2 regions of the Paenibacillus tritici genome follow, and region 2 is predicted to be linked to the other one. Evidence: a T-box and tRNA genes for the amino acid it is inferred to sense, from the RefSeq annotation. Region 2 holds a T-box; the other holds one or more tRNA genes.
What was found. A T-box is a leader RNA that pairs with one kind of tRNA and senses whether it is charged. The one in region 2 lies ahead of KDC22_RS12565 (tryptophan--tRNA ligase), so its partner is inferred to be a tRNA-Trp.
Positions count from the first base shown of each region.

Region 1: it has a tRNA-Trp gene. The T-box ahead of KDC22_RS12565 (tryptophan--tRNA ligase) is inferred to sense a tRNA for this amino acid. The anticodon was not compared.

Region 1 covers NZ_CP073365.1:6,605,247-6,614,659, reverse strand. The annotation lists rRNA gene KDC22_RS28420 (23S ribosomal RNA) at 1-1,017, shown strand, start outside; tRNA gene KDC22_RS28415 (tRNA-Asn) at 1,081-1,156, shown strand; tRNA gene KDC22_RS28410 (tRNA-Ser) at 1,160-1,249, shown strand; tRNA gene KDC22_RS28405 (tRNA-Glu) at 1,273-1,347, shown strand; tRNA gene KDC22_RS28400 (tRNA-Val) at 1,368-1,443, shown strand; tRNA gene KDC22_RS28395 (tRNA-Met) at 1,478-1,551, shown strand; tRNA gene KDC22_RS28390 (tRNA-Asp) at 1,559-1,636, shown strand; tRNA gene KDC22_RS28385 (tRNA-Phe) at 1,774-1,849, shown strand; tRNA gene KDC22_RS28380 (tRNA-Thr) at 1,865-1,940, shown strand; tRNA gene KDC22_RS28375 (tRNA-Tyr) at 1,947-2,032, shown strand; tRNA gene KDC22_RS28370 (tRNA-Trp) at 2,038-2,111, shown strand; tRNA gene KDC22_RS28365 (tRNA-His) at 2,139-2,214, shown strand; tRNA gene KDC22_RS28360 (tRNA-His) at 2,263-2,338, shown strand; tRNA gene KDC22_RS28355 (tRNA-Gln) at 2,358-2,432, shown strand; tRNA gene KDC22_RS28350 (tRNA-Gly) at 2,439-2,513, shown strand; tRNA gene KDC22_RS28345 (tRNA-Cys) at 2,521-2,594, shown strand; tRNA gene KDC22_RS28340 (tRNA-Leu) at 2,624-2,702, shown strand; gene KDC22_RS28335 (AraC family transcriptional regulator) at 2,961-4,928, shown strand; gene KDC22_RS28330 (FecCD family ABC transporter permease) at 4,946-5,971, shown strand; gene KDC22_RS28325 (FecCD family ABC transporter permease) at 5,968-6,981, shown strand; gene KDC22_RS28320 (ABC transporter ATP-binding protein) at 6,991-7,785, shown strand; gene KDC22_RS28315 (serine hydrolase domain-containing protein) at 7,880-8,857, opposite strand; gene KDC22_RS28310 (TetR/AcrR family transcriptional regulator) at 9,076-9,413, opposite strand, start outside.
Region 2 covers NZ_CP073365.1:3,028,549-3,037,961, reverse strand. The annotation lists gene KDC22_RS12600 (flavin reductase family protein) at 1-590, opposite strand, end outside; gene KDC22_RS12595 (peptidase M56 BlaR1) at 819-1,247, shown strand; gene KDC22_RS12590 (hypothetical protein) at 1,252-1,716, shown strand; gene KDC22_RS12585 (HAD family hydrolase) at 1,946-2,620, shown strand; gene KDC22_RS12580 (GNAT family N-acetyltransferase) at 2,829-3,311, opposite strand; gene KDC22_RS12575 (GNAT family N-acetyltransferase) at 3,329-3,814, opposite strand; gene KDC22_RS12570 (MerR family transcriptional regulator) at 3,948-4,826, opposite strand; T-box leader at 4,969-5,224, shown strand; gene KDC22_RS12565 (tryptophan--tRNA ligase) at 5,269-6,270, shown strand; gene KDC22_RS12560 (hypothetical protein) at 6,305-7,903, opposite strand; gene KDC22_RS12555 (ABC transporter ATP-binding protein) at 7,896-8,609, opposite strand; gene KDC22_RS12550 (ABC transporter ATP-binding protein) at 8,682-9,413, opposite strand, start outside.

The sequences.
Region 1 (9,413 bases), 3.6 Mb from region 2:
GAAGCTGTGAACCGAAGCCCCAGTAAACGGCGGCCGTAACTATAACGGTCCTAAGGTAGCGAAATTCCTTGTCAGGTAAATTCTGACCCGCACGAATGGCGTAACGACTTGGGCGCTGTCTCAACGAGAGATCCGGTGAAATTTTAATACCTGTGAAGATGCAGGTTACCCGCGACAAGACGGAAAGACCCCATGGAGCTTTACTGCAGCTTGATATTGAATTTGGGTACGATCTGTACAGGATAGGTGGGAGCCGTTGAGGCAGGAGCGCAAGCTTCTGCGGAGGCGCCGTTGGGATACCACCCTGATCGTATCTAGGTTCTAACCTAGTGCCCTTATCGGGTACGGGGACCGTGTCAGGCGGGCAGTTTGACTGGGGCGGTCGCCTCCTAAAGAGTAACGGAGGCGTTCAAAGGTTCCCTCAGAATGGTTGGAAATCATTCGCAGAGTGCAAAGGCATAAGGGAGCTTGACTGCGAGACCTACAAGTCGAGCAGGGACGAAAGTCGGACTTAGTGATCCGGTGGTACCGCATGGAAGGGCCATCGCTCAACGGATAAAAGCTACCCTGGGGATAACAGGCTTATCTCCCCCAAGAGTCCACATCGACGGGGAGGTTTGGCACCTCGATGTCGGCTCATCGCATCCTGGGGCTGAAGTAGGTCCCAAGGGTTGGGCTGTTCGCCCATTAAAGCGGTACGCGAGCTGGGTTCAGAACGTCGTGAGACAGTTCGGTCCCTATCTGTCGTGGGCGCAGGAAATTTGAGAGGAGCTGTCCTTAGTACGAGAGGACCGGGATGGACGTACCGCTGGTGCATCAGTTGTTCCGCCAGGAGCATGGCTGAGTAGCTACGTACGGACGGGATAAGCGCTGAAAGCATCTAAGCGTGAAGCCCCCCTCAAGATGAGATTTCCCAGTATGTAAGACCCCTTGAAGACGACGAGGTAGATAGGTTGGAGGTGGAAGTGCAGCAATGCATGGAGCTGACCAATACTAATCGGTCGAGGGCTTATCCAAATACACTAATACACAAATTCGTTTCGGATTCAGTTTTCAGGCGATCAAGCCTGATATGTATATTCCCTGATAGCTCAGTTGGTAGAGCACTCGACTGTTAATCGAGTTGTCACAGGTTCGAGTCCTGTTCGGGGAGCCATATGGAGAGGTGTCCGAGTTTGGCCGAAGGAGCACGATTGGAAATCGTGTAGGCGCCACAAGCGTCTCGAGGGTTCGAATCCCTCTCTCTCCGTAGCAATACTTTTTACACAGCATGGCTCGTTGGTCAAGGGGTTAAGACACCTCCCTTTCACGGAGGTAACATGGGTTCGAATCCCATACGAGTCACCATTTTTTTGGAACTGATACATGGAGGCTTAGCTCAGCTGGGAGAGCATCTGCCTTACAAGCAGAGGGTCGGGGGTTCGAACCCCTCAGCCTCCACCATCTATGATTTAACTGAATAGATTTTTACCAATGACGCGGGGTGGAGCAGCCCGGTAGCTCGTCGGGCTCATAACCCGAAGGCCGCAGGTTCAAATCCTGCCCCCGCAATTGTTTTGGAACCGTGGTGTAGTTGGCCTAACATGCCTGCCTGTCACGCAGGAGATCGCGGGTTCGAATCCCGTCGGTTCCGCCATTTTAATGGCTTAAGGGATGAGAATTCCCTGGGTTCGTTGAAGCATAGGCTTCGTAAGGAATACTTCGCAATCTCGTAACGAAGTGAAGAGTATCCCGTCGGTTCCGCCATCTTTATCTTTATGAAATAACTTATATGGCTCGGTAGCTCAGTCGGTAGAGCAAAGGACTGAAAATCCTTGTGTCGGGGGTTCGATTCCCTCCCGCGCCACCATACACAACTTAATATGCCGGTGTAGCTCAATTGGTAGAGCAACTGACTTGTAATCAGTAGGTTGGGGGTTCAAGTCCTCTCGCCGGCACCATCCCGTGGAGGCTTAGCGAAGTGGCCAAACGCATCAGACTGTAAATCTGCTCACGTACGTGTTCGGTGGTTCGAATCCATCAGCCTCCACCATTTTTAGGGGCATAGTTTAAAGGTAGAACAACGGTCTCCAAAACCGTTGGTGTGGGTTCAATTCCTGCTGCCCCTGCCAAGTAATTTTCTATAAAAGTTTAATATGGCGACCGTGGCGAAGGGGTTAACGCACCGGATTGTGGTTCCGGCATTCGTGGGTTCGAGACCCATCGGTCGCCCCATTTCTTTTATAAGAATTATAAGGTATATCATTCAAAAAGCTTAATATGGCGACTGTGGCGAAGGGGTTAACGCACCGGATTGTGGTTCCGGCATTCGTGGGTTCGAGACCCATCAGTCGCCCCATTTTTATTCAACAACTTATTGGGGATTAGCCAAGCGGTAAGGCAACGGACTTTGACTCCGTCATTCATAGGTTCGATTCCTATATCCCCAGCCATTATATGCGGACGTGGCTCAGCGGTAGAGCATCGCCTTGCCAAGGCGAGGGTCGCGGGTTCGATTCCCGTCGTCCGCTCCATTATTTTGGTGCCATAGCCAAGTGGTAAGGCAAAGCTCTGCAAAAGCTTTATCCCCAGTTCAAATCTGGGTGGCACCTCCATTTTTCTTTTTGAACTAATCAATGAATACGCCGGCGTGGCGGAATGGCAGACGCGCTCGACTCAAAATCGAGTGGGAAACCGTGGAGGTTCGAGTCCTCTCGCCGGTATTATATTAAAGCTAAGAGTCCATCAGATACATTATCTGGTGGACTTTTTTTGCGTTCTTGCCCATATAGCTGGCGGCCAAGGAGCCACCGAATTATCAATTTGGAATTTGGATTCAAAGATCACTAAATGATGATATACTTGATCTATTATAAATGATAATGATAATCAAAATCAAAATATTGGGATGATATATATTAGAGTAATAAATAATTTAGATTTATAAATTAGAAATAAGTGAGATGAGGGAGTGCGGGTTGGTGCAGGAAAAAGCAGAGGTAAGCCAGATGGTTACACCAGAGACCATTGATACGATGGCCCGTATATGGGCACGTTCGATCATTACTTTAATAGATGTGCGTGTTCAGAATATAGTATCCCAATACCCCTTGGAACATTACAAAATGCCTAGTAGCATGTTTATCTATGCATGTGGAGGAGAAGCGCAAATTCAACTGAATGAAACCGCATTTGGTATAGAACGTTTCGGTTTGGTTCACGGCGGGAAGGGGAGCCTGCTTAGCATTTCGCCTACAGGAGAGAGTGTGAGGACTTTTATGGTGTTTTATAAAGCAGAATCACCTCTTTTTCTCAAAAGGTATCTGCAGCAATTACTGGATCAGGTGAATCCATTTGTTCAACAGTATGGTTATACGCCAAGTAACCCCATCTTAGTCCTCGATTTGTTCCAACAGATGATGAATGCCTGGAACGGTGGCAAGGCGATGAATCAGTTGCAGGCCAAAAGTTTTCTCTATCAATTGATTCATGGGGTGTACAGAGATTTTGAGGAGGGTGAGACCCGGTATCTCCAGCCAGATCCATCTTGTTCTACGAAAGTGTATCTTGATAAACATTACAGAGAGCCGATTATGTTTAAAGAAATTGCCGATATGTTTGGAATTAGCGGCGGGCAATTGACGCGGCTCTTCAAAAAGAAGGAAGGGATGAGCTTACAGGAGTACCTCATTCAGCGGAGGATAGAAGCTGCCTGCCATGGCTTAAAGAATACAGAAGCAACCATTAAAGAAATCGCAGCAGGAACCGGCTTTGTGGATGAGAAGAACCTGTTTCGGATGTTTAAGAAGTATTACAAAATGACGCCGAGTGATTACCGGAAAATAAACGCACTATCTATGCAGGTTGATGGTATTGATAATGATTCTCATCTTCATTACAATGAGAGGGAACTGGCGAATCTGGTCAAGTCTTATAGAGATGGGGAATCAAGCATGTTTGGACAAGTTAGAAGTAAAGAAATGCTTTTTGCGGCGGCGATGAGCTTGATGCTGTTGTTGACGGCATGTACGTCGGGGACGCCAGCGAATAACAGGGGAACGGTGAATCCGCCCGCGGAGACACAACAGACGAAGCAAACGGAAGTACCGGAGACGAAAGCTTCCGAAGCAGCCTCGCAGACCAGAACGATATCCACAGTAAAAGGTGATATTGAGGTACCTAGCAACCCTCAGCGTGTTGTAGTCGATTATCTGGTTGGTGATGTGGTGGCTTTAGGTGTAACTCCACTAGGTGTTGCGAGAGCGACAAGGGGGGAGACAGAGGCTGTATATTCTAATCAGATTAAAGATTCTATTAAAATAAAGATGGAGCCGGAAGATGTGATGAGTCTTGAGCCTGATTTGATCATCTTAGCCTGGGGCGAAGAGAATTATGATGATCTATCCAAAATTGCTCCAACCATTTATGTCCCTTATGGTGATATGACTACAGAAGAGCGGATCCGTTTTATGGGCGATATTTTGAATAAGCCGGCTGAGGCTGAGGCTGTGTTGAATGCTTATGCGAGCAAAATTGAAGAAGCGAAGCTGGCTTTTACAAATGCAGGCCTTTCAGACAAGACAGTGACTCTAGGAGAATTCAGTGATAAAAGTAGCTCCGTCGCTGGAGCCAAACATGCAGTGGGTGTGCTTATCTATAATGAACTTCAAATGAAGGCACCGCCCAAAGTCCAATCTGATATCATTGCTGCAGATAAATATTGGGGAGAAGTCTCTATGGAGGCTCTGCCTGCTTACATGGGGGATTACTTGATCGCTTTAGGAGATACGGAAGTTCCTGCTGATCAGGCAATCTGGAAATTGCTACCGGCTGTGCAACAAAATCGGATCGTAATGGTGGGTTCATCGCTATCCTGGTCCACGGATATAATGACTTCCAGTGCATTGATAGATCATATTGTGAATCAATTGCTGGCATTAGCGAAATAAGGGGATTGGGAAATATAATGACAAACAAGCCTCAACAAAAACGCCGCGGGGCGATGAAATTCACCATGTACATGGTGATAGGGCTTGGGTTAACGGTTCTCATATCGGCGGCGTCGATTAGCTTCGGCGCCGCCGATATGAGGTTAGCGACTGCATGGGAGGCTATTTTCCGATTTGATCCAACACTCACTGAGCATCAAATTATTCAGACCCTGCGTCTTCCGCGTACCGTAGCCGATCTGATTGTCGGATGCAGCCTTGCGGTTTGTGGTGCGATCATGCAGGGAACGACACGCAATCCGCTGGCCGACTCCGGACTGATGGGGATCAGCTCTGGGGCAGCCTTCGCAATTGCATGCTGCCTGGCCTTCATGCCGGGTTATTCTTATGGGCAGATGATGCTGTTGGCTTGTCTGGGGGCGGCGCTCGCCACCGGGATCACTTACTTCGTTGCGTCACTAGGCAAGCGAGGGATGACGCCCCAGCGGCTGGTACTGGCAGGTTTGTCCATTTCCATGCTGTTTGGCGCGCTCAGTCAGTATTTAGCGATCAATTACAATCTGGGGAGAGCATTGGCGTTCTGGACATCAGGAAGTACAGCGGGGGCCAAGTGGGAGGAATTACTGATCATCTCTCCGCTGTTTGTTGGTGGTGTTATGTTGGCTCTGGCGTTATCTCCTTCTGTTACCCTGCTCAGTTTGGGGGATGAGGTGGCAAGTGGACTTGGTATCCGCAGTGGACTGGTCAAAGGGTTATCGACGATTGTTGTGCTCGTGCTGACCGGACTGGCTGTTGTTGTGGTTGGCCCGATTGGTTTTGTGGGTCTGATTACACCGCATATGGTGCGATATATGGTGGGTGTCGACTACCGGTACATTATTCCGGCAGCTGCGATATATGGTGCGTTGTTGACGGTATCGGCCGATCTGGCTGGCCGCTTGATCAATAAGCCATTCGAAACACCGATTGGTATTATATTTTCTATCATTGGGGTGCCGTACTTCCTCTTCCTGGCTCGCAGGCAAAGGAGGGAATTGGAATGATCAGGCAGCGTTATACGGTGCAACGGGGAATCATCGTCAATGTAGTGCTACTGGTGCTCATCTTTATGTTTGCGGTCATTAGCATGAATTCAGGCAAGATGAATCTTTCACCGCTGGAAGTGCTGAATGTCCTCCTGGGAAAAGGTACCGACAAGCAAAATCTGATTGTGTTTGATTTTCGAATGCCACGAATTGTACTGTCGATCTTGGTAGGTCTGGGAATGGGAGCGGCAGGGGTCGTGATGCAGAGTTTACTGCGCAATGATATGGCTAGTCCGGGAACACTGGGGATTAGTTCGGGATCGGGCTTGTTTGTCCTGTTGTTCGTCGTATTCATAGCATCGACAGGAAGGAGTTCCTTTGTTGCTCTGCCACTGCTGGCTTTTGTTGGCGGACTGCTCGCGGCGGGCTTGATCTTCTTATTGTCGTATCGCCGTGGCCGGGACATCTCGCCCATCGGCTTGATCTTAACCGGGGTTGCGCTCGGAAGCGGCTATGGGGCGTTGACTACTTTCCTGACCCTCAAGCTACAAGAATCGCAGATGAACTTTATGCTGAACTGGCTGGCGGGGAGCTTATGGGGCGATGATTGGCGTTATATTTCCATACTGGCACCATGGGTTTTGATTTTGCTCGGTTATATTTTCTACAAGTCTCGCATGCTGAATGTTCTCCATCTGGGCAATCAGACAGCAGAAGGGCTGGGTCTTGCCGTGAAGCGGCAGTTCTTGGGGTTGTCGATCGCTGCTGTTGCTTTATCCTCTGGCAGTGTGGCTGTGGGCGGAAGCTTCTTCTTCGTGGGCTTGATCGCTCCTCACATGGCAAGAAAACTGGTCGGACCCGATCACAAAATGCTCGTTCCGGCTGCCAGCCTGACCGGGGGATTAATCGTGGTGCTTGCGGATACGATTACGCGCACGGTTAGCCTTGGAGGAGATGTGCCGACGGGAATCATCATTACGGTCATCAGTGTTCCGTACTTTCTGTATCTGCTGGCGAAGGCTAACTAGGAGGACATCATGGATAGTATTACAGCGCAACAACTCGATATTGCCTATAATGACACGCTTATTGTACAAGAACTGGATTTACAGATTCCGCGCGGACAGATTACCTCGATTATTGGTCCCAATGGATGCGGTAAATCAACCATACTTAAGGCAGTAGGCCGGTTGCTCAAGACGGAAAATGGTGCGGTCTATCTGAATGGAGCTGATATCGGTACGCTGACCACCAAGGAAGTGGCCAAGCAGATGGCGATTCTGCCCCAGACACCGACTGCACCGAGCGGATTGACGGTTGGCCAATTAGTCGCCTATGGGCGTTTCCCTCATCAACGGGGCTTCGGCAAGCTCTCCAAAGAGGATAAGCATGTCGTCACCTGGGCCTTATCGGTTACACAGCTTACTGCGTTTGAGCATCGTGAGGTGGATACACTATCTGGCGGTCAGCGTCAGCGCGTATGGATTGCGATGGCGCTCGCCCAGCAGACTGATCTGATCCTGCTGGATGAACCGACCACCTATCTGGACCTGGCGCATCAGCTTGAAGTGCTGGAGCTGCTATTGGAACTGAATCGAAGTCAGCAGGTGACGATTGTGATGGTGCTGCATGACCTGAATCTGGCAGCACGCTTCTCCGACTACATGGTGGCAATCCGTGAGGGCCAAGTGGTGGAGCATGGCTCGCCAGAGCGCGTAATGACGGTACAGACGCTGCGTGAGGTGTTTGCCATTGATGCCGAAATTATGCTTGAACCACGAACAGGACGACCGGTGTATGTGACGTACGAGCTGTTGCGTGATCATCGTTGATAAAAACATGAAAACCCGCGAAAAACCTTTATTTCACAAGGCTTTTCGCGGGTTTTTGACTCCTCTTCTGCGAAAAAACTTGCGAGGCTTTGCCTCACTGATTCTTTTCAAACAACGGTGAAATATACGTTCTAATTAATTCGATTCTGTCCTTCGCACGCGGCATGAAACGGGAAGCAATCGCAACTACCATTTTCTTCGCGGGATTTACGAAAATCACATTTCCGCCGTCGCCCAAAGCCGCATAACAACCTAGTCCCTCATTGCTAACAATCCACCATAAATATCCGTACGGTAAATCTCCCCATCGGCTGCTTTCTTGGGTGCTGTCTTTGATCCATGTTGAGGATAGAATTTGTCTGCCGTTCCAGCATCCTTGATTTAAGTACATTTGGCCGATTTTTGCCATATCCATGGCGGTTAAGGCAAGCCCCCAACCGGCAGTATGGGTGCCTATAGGGTCCATCATCCAACCGCTTACATGTTTATTTTTGAGGAAAGCCAAATAATCTTCTTTGCAATGGATCATTGCACTGGCGGGTGCTTCAATGCCAAGCGGTTCAAACAGATGATCGGTGGCAAAATGAAGTACAGATTGGCCTGTTGCATGGGTGAGGATTCCCGACAGGACCTGTATGCCGATTGTGGAATACTTGAATTCTCCAGGATTGTCTTTGCCACCCAACAAGTCCATCGCAGCTTTGGTCCAATCCCCGCTGGTATAGACCTTTGTATAGGGCTCCGATTTGTATTTATACGGTGCGGTCATTGTCAGCATATTTTTAATTGTGATATCCTGTATCGTTTTTTCGCCGCGCTTGATCGTGTAATCCGGAAAAAATTCCAATACATTCTGATCTATGCTTTTAATAAAGCCTTGATCTATGGCAATGCCGATAAGTGCAGAAACAATGCTCTTGGTCACGGATGCAACATGGATTGTATCGTAAGCGGTGTAGCCGTCAAAATAGCTTTCATATACCTTTTCGCTGCCGATCAGTACTACAATACCAGCAATATTGCCATAGTCTGTTTTAATCAGATTCTCGAAATTTTCAATTCTGTTATTCACACTTGTTCTCCTTCGAAATATAAGTACATCGATGTCTGTGAAAAGCGTATGATGATATAAAATTTTTTGCAAGCGATAAAAAAACCCGCACACCCCCTATACTAAAGAGGAGGTGTGCGGGTTTTGTCATACAGATGCTTTGCCTTATGGCAGCAGGTTTCCGGCAGCACGGTAAATCTCGTACCATTCCTGGCGGCTGAAGAATAGAATGAAATGATTTATATTTCTTCGGCATAAAATGCTTTGGAGACTGCCTCTGTGGCTTTATCAATAAAAGCTGCGACTTTACCGGGGCTTTCCTTCAGACCGCTGCTCACCCACTTTTTTATAATGGCTATACTGCCATGAGCGGCAAACGTGTACCAAGACTCAAACAATTGTGGATCATAATATTTTAATTCCTGCTTCCATCGCTCAATGGTTAAATCGTGACTGATATAAAGGATTCTTTCTAATAATTCTTTATCGCCATGCTCTGAGAACAGAACCTCACATATCGTTTTATTCGCTTTTATATATTTACATAATTCATAAGATAGCTTTTGAGGGTTTGAAG
Region 2 (9,413 bases):
GGTCTCTCGATCTCAAAAATCTCCCCGATCCCCGCATAATGATTCCCGGCCAATCTGCTTACCGCCCCTAATTGTACCGGATCAATTCTTCCCTGTTCGTAGATCTTTTCATCAATATGAAACTGCACGATCCTGCCGATAATCAGATCATTATTAGGCAGCTCCAGGCAATGCTCCAACACACATTCCATCCGCACCTTCGCTTCCTTAATCCCCGGTACGCCAATGTGCAGGCTATCCACAGGCGTCAGTCCGGCTAGAGAAACCTCACTCTGATCCGGCGGCAACGGCGCAGCAGTCATATTCACCTGTCCGACATTCTGCTGATCCACAATATGAACCACGAATTCCTTCGTATGCTTAATATTCCGCGCTGTATCCTTGGACTGGCCCGAAGCTGCATGTTGGATGGAGACAGAGATCATCGGCGGGTTGGAGGATACGATATTGAAGTAGCTGAACGGCGCACCATTCAATACCTCCTCATCCCCCAGCGTGGTGACAAAAGCAATCGGCCGCGGAATAATGCTCCCGACCAGCAGCTTATAATTGTCCCGCTCGGTATTGTGCTGTGGGTCAATCGAAATCATAATTGTGCCTCCTCTTTTCTGGATAAGCGTCATCCCATCCCCATTATCATGCACAAACGCCTGCCATTCAAGCTGCTCCTGATCATCGTGGAGATCCATAAAATTTGTTCTTGTTTTTGTCAATATTTATGGTAAAATTTTACTTGTAATTAAATCCTTTTTATGTATTTTGTTGTTCGCGAGTCCGCTATTCATTTACGGCCAATCTAACTTGAAAGGGGTGGAATAATGAAGCTGGCTTTTCCGATTCTCGTAGGACGGATTCTGATCGCCGGCGGTATCTTGACAGCGGGGATTCTCTTGGGAACGATTGCAGCAGAATCAACCATTGCTCTGACCGAGAAGTCCTCCAAAGCTGTGACTGTCTATCCGAAAAATGAGAACGGCGATACCTACGGTTCGGCATTCCATGCAAGTACAAATGAAGAGAAACCGGATTTAATTGAGGCGATCGGCGAAGACGATGTTACAGGTTATATCCGTAAAAAAGATCTGGATGGCGACATGCCAAAAACACCTGAAGAAGCAACCGCATTGATGAACAAGCAACAAGTGAACGGCCCGAGGCAAATCCCCTTATACGAAAAAGACGGCAAAACGGTGATCGGAACTTTTATGGCAGGCGAAACTAAACCCGTAGATACTAAGGAGGAATAATCCTATGTTCTCGAAAAAAATCAAGCAAGTTACAGGTGTGTTAATGGCGGGATTTCTGATTGGCTCTACAGCTACTATAGCATCGGCGGTCCCTTTAGTAAGTCCTCCTAAAATTATAGGGCCCTACCTGATAAACGGGCAATACTACCGATACACTGCCTGGAGTGAGATTGATAGAACAGCCGCAAATAATATGAAAAGTCAAACGTACATCAACAACCAAGTTGAATGGGAAGCAGTTCCAGCAGGTTATATTGGTGCACAAACGGCTTTATACAAAGATGGAGCTTTAGTAGCCAGTTCTACTGCAAGTTATAATGATTTCCCAACCTACGCACACGTAGCAACTGAAATTAATACTTATGGATATGGTAATTATTCAGCTAAAGGAATTGTATATGCATATACTGGAAATGGATATTCTTCTCTTATAACCAATCAAACTCCAGCCATGGCTGGTGGCTTTTAAGTTAGAACCAGATGATGTAAAAATTCAGCGCGTTGCTGGCCGTAGAGGGAAATGAACGAAGTTCTATCGACGAACAAGCCATTTTCCCCCTAGGACAAGGGATGGCACATTCGTCGATTTTTTATGCTCATTATGCTAATCAATTTACTCCCCACGCATATTGTGCCCCCTGCCTTGCAGGAATACTGTTTATGTATGACGAAGGTTCAGTTCAAGAGGAGTGATTCAAATGATAATCCAAGCGGTTCTTTTTGATCTGGATGGAACACTGCTAGACCGTGACTCGTCACTATTAATGTTTGCCAGAGAGCAATACCATCGCTACTCCCCGTTGCAGATTGTTAATGAAGAAGCGTTTATTGAACGGTTCATTGAGCTCGATAATCATGGTTCCGTATGGAAGGATCAAGTATATCAACAGCTCATCCATGAGTTCTCCATTCAAAATTTGGACTGGACGGCGCTTTTAGAGGATTACATAAGCAATTTCCACAAGCATTGTACAGGTTTTCCGAATTTGCTGAATATGCTTACCACTTTGAAGAAACAAGATATTAAGCTGGCACTAGTCTCCAACGGTTACGGGCAATTTCAATATGATAATTTCAAGGCATTACATATCGCGCATCTATTCGATGAGGTGCTGATATCAGAATGGGAAGGGCTGCGGAAGCCTGACCCCGCGATTTTCATGCGTGCATTAACTAAACTTGGAGTCTCTGCTGAGAATGCTCTCTTTGTAGGAGATCATCCTGATAACGATATACGGGCAAGCCGTAACGTTGGGATGAAGGCGATTTGGAAACGAAATGATCCACGGGAAGCTATTACTGAAGCTGATGCTGTAATTGATGATTTAGGGGAATTAGTGAACGTGGTGAAGCTATTTTCGGCCGGGGACTGAAACAATCCTGCACATATTGCAACATTCTCCTCATTGTAACGTCCAAGATCAACAATTGTTGTACAAAAGTCAGCTTTCCGCCTTCACCAAGCCACTGAGCAGGATAAATCCTGCTTTTCATACAACAATCCTCCTGAATACGCCTGTGTCTCCGAACCAGAGTTGCAATTTATGCAGTATTTCGTTGCTATAATCTACAGCGTTAACTTTAAATAACCTTTTTCTCGTAATAGCACAAGGTCAGCCTGTCGTTGATCACTTGCATCTCACCCGTTCTCCTGTAGCCCAGCTTCTCATACAAGTAGCAGTTCCTCTCTTCTTGCATGATAGTAGCCAGCCCCCAGACTGTAGCATCAGCATAGATTTGCTCAATCTGAGCGAACACCTGCTGGGCGATACCTTGGCCTTGATGTTCTGGCAGGATAAATATTTGCCCGAGCCAATATTCATGCTCTTCTTTCTTTTTGACTCTAATACTACCTGCTGCGATACCGGCATACCGGATGATGTAATAATCTACAGTAGGCTGATTGATCCGTTCCACCACCCTCTCCACAGTCTCATTGGCCGGGCTTGTTTCATAATCCTGATATTTCTCCAAGAGCGGCAGGAAGGCCTGAAGCTGCATGGCATGAATAACCGCCGCATCCTCCACTGTCGCTTTACTTAACGTAACCGTTGAAATCCCCATTGTATGCACCTCCAAATTCATCGAAAATATACATAATCCAAGTGTTCACCAGCAAGTCCTGCAATATGATTATTCTGTCTTCTATGCGATAGAGTAAATCCGATGCTCTCATACATCCGTCGGGCAGGGATCAGATCATCATTCGTGGTAACAATAATTTGCTGCACATCATTCTCGAGGATTCTATTGACCGCTTCTTGAAGCTGCATCGTACTGTAACCTTTGCCCTTGTATGCTGAAGCAATGCAATTGTGACCAATTTCCACATATCGGGGCATATTCCTCGGGTCCCACGAAACAAAGCCAATGGCCTTACCGTTAAGCGTTGTTATAAAGCCATACTTATCCGCAATTTGCAGATGCTCAAAGAAAAAGCTGTCAAACGCCTGCCAATCCGTAATGCAGCTATGCTCATACCTGGTATCAAAGGAATAGGCATCTTTCAATAGCTCAACCAGTATTCCCCGCTCTAAGCTACTTACTTTCTTAAATTCAATATCCATGCGCCCTCCATATCTTCTTTGATTTCACTTACAAATATTATATTTAATCACACAATTCCACCATGACATATTGCATGTAAGTTTTGGACGCAAAAAGGCGGTACTTCACTAACTCAGAAGCCCGCCTGTCCACTTATTTCGCCTTCACTGGCTCCAGCAGGTTCAAATCATACAGATTGCCGCTGTTCTCTGGATGATCATTGCGGATATGCTCTTCCAGGCAAAGCCGGGTAGGGTCCGAAGTGTATTTCTTACTGTGTGATAATTGATTCATCAGGTTGTTCCAAGAGCCGCCAATGTCTTCATCGCTGTCAAGCTTGGCATAGAGTCCGCCGGGCAGCAGCATCTCCTGGAATGGCTCCGGTACAACGACCCCCTCAGGAATTGTCGCACACATTCCATAACCATAGGGCTTACCTGTACTACTTGGCATGGGCTTCATATTCCCGCCGAACAACCGCGCCGTACCCAAGAGAGTCGCAGACTTCAGCCAGTCCATTAAAGGTCCCATCGCTTTGTCTTCAGGAGAAACGTCTACCACGATATGATAGGCAACCCTCATCGCAGGCAGTGTAATCACTTTGAATGTTGACCGCTCGGTTACATTACTCATAAATACATTCTCCATTTCGTTAAGCAGTTCCTCCAGGACAGAGGTCCTCTTATTGGTAATGTTCAGGTATTCAAGGGTCTGAAGTAATTGCTGTTCAACCCGTTTCAAGCCTTTTTGGTGCACCTGTAGAGCCGCTATCCTGTTCTCAATGACCCGTATGAGTTCAAATACTGATTTTCTCTCCACGACAGGCTGTATTTCTTTGATCGGAATATCCATTCTCCGCAGCAGAGCCGTGATCCTGATACATTGAAGCGCATCCTCCTCGTATGTGCGCCAACCCGACGATGAATCTCTGCCGCTATGAAATAGTCCTTCTGCTTCCCAGTGCCGCAAGGTGCGGCTCGTCAGCCCCATTTGCTCTGACAATTGCTGTATGGTAACAACAGTCCTGTTCATTTCTACCTCCTCTCTTCGATCTCATAGCTATCGTACCACTTGACGCCGCGTCAAGTTCAAGGGGTAATCTCATAAACCTATATAATATAAAATTGACTTTCGCACGAATGTGTTGTAAAAATACAGTAATACAATATTATACAACTTTGCAATGACGAAGAGAGTACGCATAACGAATACTTCAGAGAGCTGATGGATGGTGCGAATCAGTGTAGGGACTATGCCGAAGTGGACTTCTGAGCATCCAAACCGAACCTTAGGAAGTAGGCTTTGGCGAAAGTCTCGTCGTTACAAGAGACGCGTATTCAGATATCCAGTGATATTTCGATACGTTTAAGCGGGTCCGATTTAATTTCGGGCTAATTAAGGTGGTACCACGGGGTTCTCTCGTCCTTTTCAGGATGAGAGGACCCCTTTTTGATTACATAGACGGAGGGATAAAATGAGTAATGAAATTGTGTTAACAGGAATTAAGCCTACAGGCAAAGTCCATCTGGGGAACTACATCGGAGCGATCAAACCCGCGCTGCAAATTGCCGGGACCAGTGATTGCACCTCTCTTTACTTCATCGCAGACTACCATGGATTAACCTTCATTCAGGATAGAGATGAGTTCAATACTTTGTCTTACAGCATTGCAGCTACATGGTTGGCTTTAGGACTCGACCCGGACCGGGTAATTTTTTATAGACAATCCGATGTGCCGGAAATCTTCGAGCTTAGCTGGATCTTGTCATGCCTAACCTCCAAAGGCCTAATGAACCGCGCCCATGCCTACAAATCCATTCATGACAAAAATGAACAATTAGGCTTGGATTCAGATACCGGGGTCAATATGGGCCTCTACACCTATCCGATTCTGATGGCTGCGGATATTCTTCTGTTTCAATCAGACAAGGTCCCTGTCGGTAAAGACCAGATACAGCATGTGGAGATCGCCAGAGATATCGCCGAAGGCTTTAACCGGATTTATGGAGATACCTTCAAGCTGCCTGACTATATTGTCGATGAGAAAACAGCAGTTATTCCGGGTCTGGACGGAAGAAAAATGAGCAAAAGCTATAATAATACGATTCCGCTGTTTGAACCAGCAGAACACTTGAAGAAGCTCATTAACAAAATTAAAACAGACTCAACGCCTCCACAAGCACCAAAAAACCCGGATACCTCAAATATTTACTTACTGTACAAAGAGTTTGCGACTCCTGCCCAAGTACAGGATTTCAGGAACAGATATTTAAACGGTATCAGTTGGGGAGATGCCAAACAAGAACTGTTCCAGGTGGTAAATGCTTACCTGGAGGAGCCGCGTAAAAAATATAATAAATTGATGGTTGCGCCAGAGCAAATTGATGACATCCTAAATGAGGGTGCCCGGAAGGCAAGAGCCATAGCTGCACCTTTGCTTAAGAAGGTAAAATTAAAGATCGGACGTTACAAATAGATCAGACTTCTATCTCTAGTAGTGGCTGTTAGGATTACAGCCGCGCAAATAACCGCTCCCCTCGGGTCTGTATATATCTGTACATGCCGGCGCATACCGCTGCTATAATAACACCGTATATCAGCATAAGAAGATCGCCGTTCAGATGTTCAATAAGCATGAATAGCATGACGGGAACGGCCAGCGTGAGGACTCCGATAACCATGGAGACCAGCACCGCTGCGCTCTGCTTGATGACTGCAACTTCACTGGTCCATTCCAGCTTGGGCAGCTTCAGGTTCACAATCACGCCCAGCATGGCTGAATAACAGGCATAGATTACAGGGATCACAAGCAGGAGCAGACTTTCGGTCCATCCGGTCTCCAGCGTAACAACAAACAGCACCGAGCTTACGGCTATCACCGGCAAGGTAATGGTGAGATTCACGGCAACCTTGCTGAGGATGATCGCCTGCTTGGAGACGGGGGAGCTTGTCAATATCCACAGATGATTCCCTTCCAGCGAAATTGAGCTTGATGTGGTGCAGCTCAGTATGACGAACAAGGACACCACAAGCGGGCTGAACGTATTCAAATATTCTGACAACTGCGGAATGGCAAGGATCGTCCCGAGCTTCTCTGAGCTGACGAACAATAATGAAACCGACATTAATAAGAGCAGAACCATACCAACGCCTGTGTTCAGCACATAATTGGCGGAGCTGAAGTAGCGGCGCAGCTCTTTGAGATACAAGGCCTTGAACACAGAGCTCTCCTGCAAGGGCTTCATGGTGTACTTGCGGCCTGCACGGCTGGTCATCAGTCCCGTATGAATGGCTTTGTACCGGGTTGCCAGCACGGTGGAGAAGAGTACAAAGGCCAGTACAGAGACAGCGATGAAGAGAATTAATGCAGGAACCCGGTACGAACAGACTGCATCAACATAGACGGACGCCAGCGGATACAGCTTGAAGATCATTTTACCCAAGCCCTCTCCAACATCCGTAAGCTGCTGCTCCTCTCCGTTAAGCATAAATGAGCCCAGCATGAGGGCAATAATGAAGATAAACGTGAAGATGATGCTGAGCATCCGGCTCGCCCTGAACCGGGAAGAGACCCAGCTGATCAAGGAGCCCACAATCGTAGCCGCTATAATCGGCAGTAAGCTGATGAATAAGAGTGTCATTAGAAAAAACAGATAAAACAGTACACCCGGCTTCACAAGCTGCGCATATACAGCCCCCGCCGGAAGCATGACCAGCAGCGTGAAGAACAGGTTCATCACATAGAGCTGAAGCACACGGCTCGCCACCACATGGCTGGTCTTCACGGGAAGCGACATGATCATATCGTAGTCCTTATAGCTGAACAATACCCCGCTTGCCTTATAGACCGTAGTGAAGAATCCGACCAGCGAAGTGACCGTCATCATCACCGCCAGCAGCAGATCCAGCCGCCCGAGCTGTTCAAACGTCTTCGCCATCATGCGGCTGTAGCCGTAAGACACGAATCCTATCATGAGTATACCGGCGATCATCGCGATACTGAGCAGCAGCGCCTTCCGTCTCTCCGCAGGGTCTTTCGTATGCAGCGCTTTATTGAGGCCGAAGGAGGACAATAGCTGCAGCTTTGTTAACCTCCAGATATTAATCATTGTCGATCAGCTCCATGAATACGTCCTCCAGGCTGTGCTCGCCCCGTACCACTTCGGTTTTGCCGTGGGTAATCAGCCGTCCGTCCTTAATGATAGCGATCTTGTTGCAGAGCTTCTCTGCGGTATCCAGCACATGCGTGGAGAAGAAGATGGCGCTGCCCTTGCTGCACAAGTCCGTCATGAGCGTCTTCAGCGTATGTGCTGCTTTGGGATCAAGGCCCACGAAGGGTTCGTCCAGCACCAAAAGCTTCGGCTCATGAATGAGCGCAGAGATGATAGCGAGCTTCTGCTTCATGCCGTGGGAATATGAGGAGATCATATCGCCCAGATTAGCCGTAATCTGAAAATCATCACTGTATTTGCCGATGAGCCGCTCCCGGTCCGCCTTGGAGACGTGAAAGAGATCACCGATGAAATTCAGGTATTGAATACCCGTAAGATGATCGTACAGATCGGGGTTATCCGGAATATAAGCAAGCTTCGCCTTGCAAGCCAGCGGATCTGCCTTCACAGAGATGCCGTCAATTTCAATCTCCCCTTCTTCAAAATCGAGTACGCCTACCACAGCGCGGATGGTCGTGGTTTTCCCCGCTCCGTTATGCCCGATGAAGCCATAGATGTCGCCCGGCTCGACTACCAGACTGAGGTCATCCACTGCCTTGCGGCCGCCCTTATAGCTCTTCGTAAAATGTTGAATTCTTAGCATTCCCTCTCACCTCTTCCTTGGTGTTAGCAAATAACTATATTACGAATAGCACGTGCCAATCGTTCATTGTAATTAAATCCCAATCTCCCGCATTTTTGCAATGACTCTGTTCATCCGCTCCTCTATGTCTTGGCCGCTAAATCTCGGAAGACGCAGTTCATCGACAATTCTGCCGTCACACATGAACATAATCCGCTCCGTCTTCGCCGCAATGACGGCATCATGGGTGACCAGCATGACCGCTGTACCTTCTTCATTGATTTCAGCCAGCAGCTCCATGATCTCCTGGGCAGCCTTCAGGTTCAGTGCGCCGGTCGGCTCATCCCCAAAAATAATCCGCGGGCTGCTCATCAGCGCCCGGCAGATACCGGCCCGCTGAAGCTGCCCGCCCGAAGCCTGCGTGATATCCCGATTCGCCAGCTCCGCGATCCCCACCTTCTGCATAAGCTGTCTGGCTTGCCCGGTAATCTCTGCGGCCTTACGCCGGTTGCCGCGCATAGACGGCAGAATGATATTATCCAGGATGTTCAGATTCTTCATCAGCGTCGGCTGCTGAAATACGAAGCCCATTCCCGTCCGGCGGAGATCGGCAAGCTCATCGTCCTCCAGTGATGCCAAATCCTTGCCCTCAAAAGTAACAAGGCCCTCATCTATCCGGTCCATACCGCTTAGGGCGAACATCAGTGTGGACTTCCCTGAGCCTGAAGGTCCCATCACCGACACGAATTCGCCTTCGTGAATATCGACGGATACCCCGTCCAGCACCTTGCGCTGCTCCCCGCCGGTGCCGTATTGTTTGATAAT